DNA from 2 places in the Novosphingobium mangrovi genome. Region 1 is predicted to be linked to the other one. Evidence: riboswitches for the same ligand, from Rfam matches in the RefSeq annotation. Region 1 holds a riboswitch; the other holds the start of a gene.
The links. A riboswitch is a leader RNA that binds a small molecule or an ion and turns the genes downstream of it on or off. The one in region 1 is predicted to bind cobalamin.

Region 1 (4,182 bases):
GGCCAGAAAAACGTCGCGGTTCTCGAACAGGCTCATGTGCACAGGTATCCTTCGGGCGGGGTGCGGGTGATGAAGTGGCCCTTCACGCCGTCCGGCCAATGGGCGTAACGCACGACGCCCTCCTCGCTTTCGGCGTGCGCCGCTGCATAGGTCAGGATCGCGCGGGCGGCCTCGGCGTCGGCCGAGAAGTCGCCCAGCACGTAGCCGACCTTGCCGGGCGCGCGGATGTGGATGGTGCAGAAACGCTTGCAGGCAAAGAGGCAGGGCATGTCCTGGACCTCGACCCCGGCGAAGCCCTCCTCGGCGGCCTTCACCTCGCGCAAGGCCGCAGCGAGGCGCGCGCCGCCGCGCAGCCCCTCGCCGTCCTCGCGCGCCTCGGACGTATGACGGCAGGTCGAGCAGACCACCACCTGCGTCTTTCCCGCCCCATCTCCCTCCAGCGCGCGCAGCATCAGAAACGGCTCCGGATACCGGCGTAGACCGTGCGGCCCAGCATCCCGTAGCCGCTCGCGGTTTCGTAGCGCTCATTGCCGACATTCTCGACGCGGGCCTGGAAGGTAAGGCCAGGCGTGACCTCCATCTGCGCGCGCAGATCGACCAGCCAGTAATCGTCGAGCACGGTCGAACTGCTGGCGCTGGTGAAGGTCTTGCCCGAATAGCGCGCAGCCACACTGGCCCGAAGTCCTGCGATGTCTACACCTCCCTCGACATTGGCGGTATGGCGCGGCACGCGGGCGAGCTGGCGGCCATACGTCGAAGCCTCGGGCGTGCGGTCCTCGGCATTCGTCCAGGTGTAGTTGCCATCGGCGAAGAAGACGCCCAGGCGCGCCGTCGCGGCCAGCTCCAGTCCCTTGGCCTGTGCCTTGTCGACATTGGCGTAGTAGCCAAAGCGCGTGGTGTCGGTGCCCGGAATGTAGCAGACTTCGGGCTGGTCGGCGCCGCTCGGGCAATAGGCAAAGTTGATGAGGTTGGTCGTGCGCCGCTCGAACCAGGTGGCCGAGGCGCGCAGGATTTCGCCCAGCCCCTGCTCGATCCCGACTTCCCAGCCCTTGGCCTGCTCGGGCTCGAGATCGGCGACGCCGTAGGCCGAGAACATCTGGTACAGCGAAGGCGCCTTGTAGCCTTCAGAATAGTTCGCGCGCACCACGGTTACGCCATCGTTGGGCGAGTAGGCCGCGCCCGCGCTTGCCACCGTGTTGCCGCCAAAGCGCGACTGGTGATCGTAGCGCACGCCGCCATCGAGCGTGAGCCCCTCGAGCGGTGTCACGCGCAGCTGGCCGTAGAGGCTGTCGGTATCGACCGCGTGGCGCGTCAGCTCATAGGCCACGAGGTTGTTGCCCGGCGACGCGGTAGTCATGCGCTGCTCTTCGCGCTCGGCGCCGAAAAGGACCTGTACGGCCTCGTTCAGCGTGAAGGTGCCCTGGTATTCAAAGCGGCGCAGGCGGCCATGCGCGTCGAAGGTGATCTGGCGAATGTCACGCTCGGGATCGAAGTTCTCACGATCCGAGGTCGTCTGCGTCACCGCGAGCCGGTTGACGAGGCGCCCATCGAACAGGCCGAAGTTGAGCCCGGCATATCCCGACCATTCCTGCGTCGTGCCGAAGGCATAGGTATCGCCCGATGACCCGTCGAACTCCGAACGCGCATCCGACCAATAGCCGCGCAGGTCCAGCGAGACATCCGGGGCCAGCTTGAAGCGAGCCGAACCGCTCGCCGAGGTACGGCGGTAGCCATCGTCCTCGGTCCCGCTCGAACGGGCCGAGATGCCGTCGGTGCGGAAGGTGGAGCCCGCCACGCGCCAGTCGACAAGGTCGCTCGTGCCGCCCACGCCAGCGCGGGCCGAGACGGTCTGGTTCGAACCTGCCTCGGCGGCAAAGCTGCCTTCGAGCGGTTCGGACGCCTGCCGCGTGGTCACATTGACGACACCGCCGATCGCGTTGCTGCCCCATAGGATCGACTGCGGCCCGCGCAGGATCTCGATGCGCTCGGCATCGTCGAGGAACAGGTTGGAGACGTTGACGCCGCCCGCCGTCGAGGAGGGATCGGACAGGCGCATGCCGTCGATCACCATGACCGTGGTGCCATCGTCGGCGCCGCGAATGCGCAGGCTCGTGCTGGTGCCGTAGCCCCCGTTGCGCGAGATCGAGACACCGGGCGTACGCAGCAGGATATCGGTGACAGAGAAGGTCTGAGCCTGCGCGATAGCCTCTTCATCAAGCACGGTGACACTGGAGGAAACCCGTTCGGCCGCGACCGGCGTCCGAAGCGCGCTGACATAGATCGTGCCTGGAGGGGCTTCGTCCGCATGGGCGAAGGAAGGCGCGAGGACGGAAAGCGGAACAACGAGGGCCGAAACGCCGGCCAGATAAGGAAGCTTCAACACGGGCGGGACAATTCCCTTCATGCAAACAACGGTTTGCCCGCCGCTTGCGCTCCGTTGTGGCAAGGAACCGCCGTATCGCAGGTCTTCTGCTTGCGAGAAGAGCGCACGACCCGACGCCCCCTGCCCGGATCGCATCCGGCAAGGCGGTGGCTGTCGCTACGCGAGGGATGACCTTGACCAGTGACGGCGCGGCCCTCGAACACCCGGTGCACCCTGCCCGGATGAAGAACGACGGCGTCAGGCAGGTCTCCTGGCTCGCGGGTCAGGGCGCTCCGGCCGCCTTCTCAGGACACATGTCCCAATGGCAGATTGGCCGGATGGCTCGCCGCTTACAGTTGCAGGGGCAGCCCGGGTCTTGCACCCGGTTCCCTTTTGATCCCCTTGCGGGGAACCTGTCGCTTGGGCCCGCGAACTATAGCTCCGTTGCCCGCTGCGCAAGTGCAATATGCTTGCGGGAAAGGCCATGCTCGCCTAATCGTGGGGGCGCAACGGGTGCCCGAGAGGGCTTAATCGGGAAGTCCGGAAAGGTCGCCAGAGGGCGATCTGGGCCGGCACTGCTCCCGCAACTGTGACCGGGGAGCGCATCGCCAGGTGCCATTGGGAGGGATCTCCCGAGAAGGCGGCGAAGACGCGCTGTGAACCGGGAAGTCAGGAAACCGGCCCGATGCCGTCGTTCTTCGCGCGGGCGGGATGAACCGGGCGGACGAGGGCCTCGCACACTGCGGGGAGATCCCTTGGCGGACGACATTCGTGTGTCGCGTCGAAGGGAGCCTGTGATCCATGCCGTACTGCTGAACCTCCTTTTTTGGTCTCCAGCCAGGGCCCGTTCCGTGGGCTTCCCGTGGCCGTGCCCTCGTCCGGGCGCGCGCCGACGCACCTTTCCCCTTTTTCCGCAAGGAGATACCTCGCATGCACCGCTCGCCTGCCCTTTCCTCGTCCCGCTTCCAGTGGACGATCTTCGCCATCCTCGCCCCTGTCATGCTGCTGACCCGCTCGCACGCGCTCACCCACATGGAGCATGTGCCCAGCACCGCGCTCGCCAGCTTCTTCGTCCTTGGCTACTTCGTGCGCCGTGCGGCAGGCTTTGCGGGCCTGTTCGGCCTTGCCTATGCGATTGACGTCGTCTCGATGTCGGTGCTGGGGGTCTCGGACTTCTGCTACACGCCCGCTTACGCCATGCTGATCCCCGCCTACGCGGCGATGTGGATGGCCGGACGCTTTGCGGCCAACCTGCCCGAGCGCCTCTCCTCGCTTCCCATCATGGCCCTCCTCGTCGGCGGCGCAACGGTGGTCGCGCATCTGTGCTCAAGCGGCGGGTTCTACTTCCTGGGCGGGCGCTATCCCGACCCGACGCTGGCCGAATTCGCGCCCCGCTTCGCACGCTACTTCCCGCGCGCGCTGGTCGCCTCGCTGACCTGGAGCGGTATTGCCGCAGCCCTCTGGGCGCTGACGCTGAGCGCGCGCCCCGACCTGCGCCGCGGGGCCGCACGGTGAGCGACAGTCCCAGCGAAACCGCCACGCTGAGCGAGGAGGAGCGCCGCCACAAGGCACGCACCGCAAAGCACAAGAAGGTGGTCGACGCGCGGATCGCGGCGGCCAAAATCGACAAGGGCCTGGTGCTCGTCCTGACCGGCAACGGCAAGGGCAAGAGCTCCAGCGCCTTCGGCATGGTCGCACGCACGCTCGGCTATGGCCGCAAGGCCGCGGTGTTCCAGTTCATCAAGGGCAAGGAAGACGTGGGCGAACGCGCCTTCCTCTCGCGCCAGGAGGGCGTCACCTGGGAGAACTGCGGCGAGGGC
Region 2 (4,182 bases), on a different contig from region 1:
ACCTGCTCGCGCGCGCCCTCCACGTCCGAGACGATGGGTTCAAGGACGACCCGGATGCCCAGGTCCCGCAGCGCATTGGCCGTCGGCGGGGCCAGGAAGCTCCCTGCCACCACCACATCGGGGGCGAGCGCGGCCACCTCCTCGACCGAGCCCGAGACCCCGCGGTAGCGCGCGGCAGCCTCCAGCCCCATCGAAGTGCTGGAGGGATCGTGGCTGTAGCCGGAAATCGCGAGCAGCTGGCCGGGCGCGGTAACCTCGGCCAGGATGGCATCGGTGCAGGGGTTGAGCGAGACGATGCTCGGTCGCTCTTGTGCCGATGAAGCCCCTTCCCCCTGCTCCTGCGGACGTGCGGGCGCGCCGCTGCACGCGCTCAGCAGCAAGGTGCCAAGGAGCGCGCAGCCCGCGCGCGCCATAGCGGCACGCCAGGAAGCAGGGGGAAAGGCGCAGGTCACATCTTCACACGCACACCCGCATAGGCCGAGCGGCCCGGCGTGCCGTAAGTGCGCACCACTTCGTAGTGCTCGTCGAAGAGGTTCTCCATGCGCGCGAAGACCTCGACGTTCTGCGTGACCGCAAACGAACCGCGCAGGTTCACCACGGTGTTGCCCTCAACGTAGTAGGTCTGCGCAGCATCGTCCCAGCGCGCACCGCCCACGCGCAGCTCCGCGCCAAGGCGCAGACCGCCCTGGCCATTGACGTCCCAGCGCTTGTCGAGGCTCGCGGTCATGTTGCTCTTGGTGCGGCGCGGCAGGCGCGCGCCGGTCAGCGTGTTGGTGGCATCGAGGTAGGTATAGGCCAGGTTCATGTCGAAACCCTGCCAGTCGATCACCTGCATGCCCAGTTCCACACCCTTCGCCCGCGCCCGGCCAATGTTGTAGTAGTTCCACTGAGCCAGATCATAGTCGATCATGTTCTTGGTCTTGCGATCGAAATACGTGACCGAGAAAAGCCCGGCGCCGCCGGCGAAGGGCTGCTCCACGCCGACATCCCAGCTCTTGGACGTCTCGGCCTCCAGCGCGCGGTAGCCCGCGTTGGTGTAGAGCTGGTAGAGCGAGGGCGCCTTGAAGCCTTGGCCGTAACTCGCGCGCACGACCGGGCCATCCTCGCCCGCGAAGGCATAGGCGCCGTTGACGGCAAAGGTGGTGCGGTCGCCAAACTGCGAGTTATCGTCGTAGCGAAGCCCACCGTTCAGCGTCAGCCCCGCGACCGGACGCAGCGTCAGGTTGGCAAAGAAGCTGTCGATGGTCATCGAATCGTTGGAATCGTAAGTGTCCGAGAAGTCCTGCGTCTCGGTCTCCGCGCCCAGCAGCAGCGTCACCGCCTCGATCGGCGTGAAATCGACCTGGCCTTCGAAGCGCTCGTTCTTGCCGTTGGTCTCATAGGGGCCCCAAGCCGCGTCGTCGGAGATGCGGCGGGTATCGACCACGCCATAGCCCACACGGGCATGAAGGCGATCATCGAGCCCGTCATACCGGATATTGGCATAGCCGGTGAGATCGCGCTTGAACCCGACATTGAGCGCGTCCGCGCCGGTGTTGTCGTAGTCGTAGTTGGCGCGGGTCCAGAAGGTACCGCCGTCGATGGACAGGCCCTCGGTCAGCTCCAGCTGCGCGCGTGCGTTGAGGCTCTTGCTTTCAAAGCCGTCCTTCTCGGTGCCGCCACGATCCTCGTTGAAGGCGGAATAGCCGTCGCCCTTGAGCCAGTTGCCGCCCACCGTCAGGCCGACCGGACCGACCAGGCCCGCTGCCGAGGCCGAGACCTGGCGGCGATCACGCCAGCCGTATTCGGCGCTCGCGCGGCCGTGCCACTGCTCGTCGGGACGCTGGGTGACAAGGTTGATGACACCGCCAATGGCCCGGCTGCCATAGAGCACGCCCGAGGAGCCGCGCACCACCTCGACCCGGTCGAACTGACCGATGGTGAGCGCGCCGAAGTCAAAGCCGCCGCCCACGTCGCCCGGATCGTTGACGCGCACGCCGTCGATCAGGACCAGGCTCTGCGCGTTGTCGGCACCGCGGATGAACACGCTGGAAGGCTGGCCGAAGCCGCCCGAGTTGGTGACCTGCAGGCCCGGCAGGCGCGACAGCACTTCGCTGGCGGTGGTCGCCTGGGTGCGCTCGATGTCCTCGCGCGTCACCACGCTGACCGACTGGCCGACCTGGCTCAGCGGAACTTCGGTGCGCGTCGCGGCGACCACGATCGTCTCGTCGAGCGGCCCGGCCTCGGCGGCCTGCGCACAGACAGGTGCGAGGACCACGCCCAATGCGGCGCCCACGAAATAACGGCTCTTCATGTCATACCCCTTCCGGAACCCCCTGAACGTGTGGCCGTTCATGGCGGAAGGATCGCGCCGGTCCCGAAGTGGCGCCCCATACCGCTGCCCACCGGTCCCCTCGCCCGGTTTGCAAACGACGACCCCGGGCAGGTCTCCTGGCTTTCCGGATCGATGCATCCCCGTCCGGCCTTCCCGATTGCTCAGTGGCGCGAATGGAGGGGATGCTCCCCGGTCACAGTTGCGGGGGCAGCGCCGGAGTTGCAACCGGCTTCCCTCTTAGGCCTGCCCCCGCGTCCACGCGGGCAGGCAACCCGTGGCGTGCGCGCGGCCTTTAGGTGCGCTATGGGGAAATTGCAACTCAAAGACCTCTCGCCCTGCAATCATTGCGCTCTGCCATCTTGGCAGGTTGCAGAGGCTTTCTTAAAGCCTTTGCCCTTACCTTGGCGAACCTTGATGTATGTACCGAGGTGGGACGCGGCTCACAGTCGTGACGGCGCCCCACGATGCTTGACGTATAGAGAGTGCCGCCAACGCTCGTGCCCCTGTCCGATATGGGGGGTGGGCGAACCAAGGATCCGGACCAAAACCCCATGTCGCGCGTGCCTGCCCTGCCCGATCTTCGCGATGGCCGCCCTGCCGACTTCCAGGGACGCTTTGCCCGCAAGCGCCGGTCCCGCGGAATCATCGGCCGCACCGCCGCACCGCGCCGCGCCTACACCAGGCGGATCGGAACCGCACTCACGATGGCCGCCCTCACCGCCTTCGCCATGCCCGGCACCTGGGAACGCTTCCGCATCGCCAACGCGGCCACCCAGCACCACACGCCCGATCCCATGCCGTTCGAGCAGGCGGGAGCCAGCTTCCCGGGCTCGGCGTTCTACTATCTCGAAGCGGACAAGGCCGCCCAGGGTGAAGGGCTGACAGGCACGATTGTCGGGCACGCCATCGGGCAGAGCCCTACAGCGCAGGCCCTCCACGTCCTCGACCTACCCTTCACCAGTTCGCCGACCGACCGCGCCCGCGCACTGCAATGCCTGACCAGCGCAATCTACTACGAAGCCGCGAGCGAGCCTGACGCCGGACAGCGCGCCGTCGCCCAGGTCGTCCTCAACCGCCTCGCCCACCCCAGCTACCCCGACACCGTGTGCGGCGTCGTCTATCAAGGGTCCGAGCTTGGCACGGGCTGCCAGTTCTCTTTTACCTGCGACGGCTCGCTGTCCCGCCGCCCCGCAACCTACTTCTGGAACCGGGCCGAAGCCGTGGCGAGGGGCGCGCTGTCGGGCGAAGTCTATGCCCCTGCCGGGCTCGCGACCCATTACCATACCCTCCAGGTGGCGCCGTACTGGACCTCCAGCCTTCAGCCCCTGACGACCATCGGCGCCCATCGGTTCTACAGCTTCAAGGGCGCAGCCGGCCGTGCGGCCACGTTCCGCTACCTCTATGCGGGCATGGAACCGGCGAATGAACCGCACAGGCCCGCGCCCACCGCCCTGACGCTCGCCTCCGACGCCCAAAACGATCCGGCCGCGATCCAGCAAGCCTTCGAGGACATCGCGAGGGCGCTCGCCGCACAGCCGGCGGTTGGCACACCGGGGAGCGCAACCGTTTCTGCGACGACGTCCCCGTCTGCCCCGGCGGCCGACGGACTTCCCGCAGGTGCCCGCGTGCGCCCCGAATACCGCAACTCGGGCCGCTGGATCGAACGCGGCCGCAGCACCACTGAGGCCCCTGACACGCCGTAAACCATTTGGAAACCATAGCCCCACACAAAGACTTAGCGCCTTGAGTGATAGGGATTCTCTCACGGGCCCGCTCTTACGGAGCAGAGGAACCGGACTCTGGAGAAACGGAAAGGCCTCGACCACACAATGGCAATACGCTTCGCAGCTGCGAAAGGACGAGCCATC

Region 2: linked by a shared signal. The riboswitch ahead of MTR65_RS01570 (TonB-dependent receptor domain-containing protein) and the one ahead of MTR65_RS08355 (TonB-dependent receptor plug domain-containing protein) in region 1 are both predicted to bind cobalamin.

The regions. Positions count from the first base shown of each region.
Region 1 covers NZ_JALHAT010000010.1:127,941-132,122, forward strand. The annotation lists gene cobT (nicotinate-nucleotide--dimethylbenzimidazole phosphoribosyltransferase) at 1-36, opposite strand, end outside; gene MTR65_RS08350 (DUF1636 domain-containing protein) at 33-452, opposite strand; gene MTR65_RS08355 (TonB-dependent receptor plug domain-containing protein) at 452-2,383, opposite strand; cobalamin riboswitch at 2,607-2,794, opposite strand; cobalamin riboswitch at 2,857-3,062, shown strand; gene MTR65_RS08360 (hypothetical protein) at 3,293-3,877, shown strand; gene cobO (cob(I)yrinic acid a,c-diamide adenosyltransferase) at 3,874-4,182, shown strand, end outside.
Region 2 covers NZ_JALHAT010000002.1:77,665-81,846, forward strand. The annotation lists gene MTR65_RS01565 (ABC transporter substrate-binding protein) at 1-413, opposite strand, end outside; gene MTR65_RS01570 (TonB-dependent receptor domain-containing protein) at 449-2,293, opposite strand; cobalamin riboswitch at 2,404-2,605, opposite strand; gene MTR65_RS01575 (cell wall hydrolase) at 2,866-4,017, shown strand; gene MTR65_RS01580 (hypothetical protein) at 4,144-4,182, shown strand, end outside.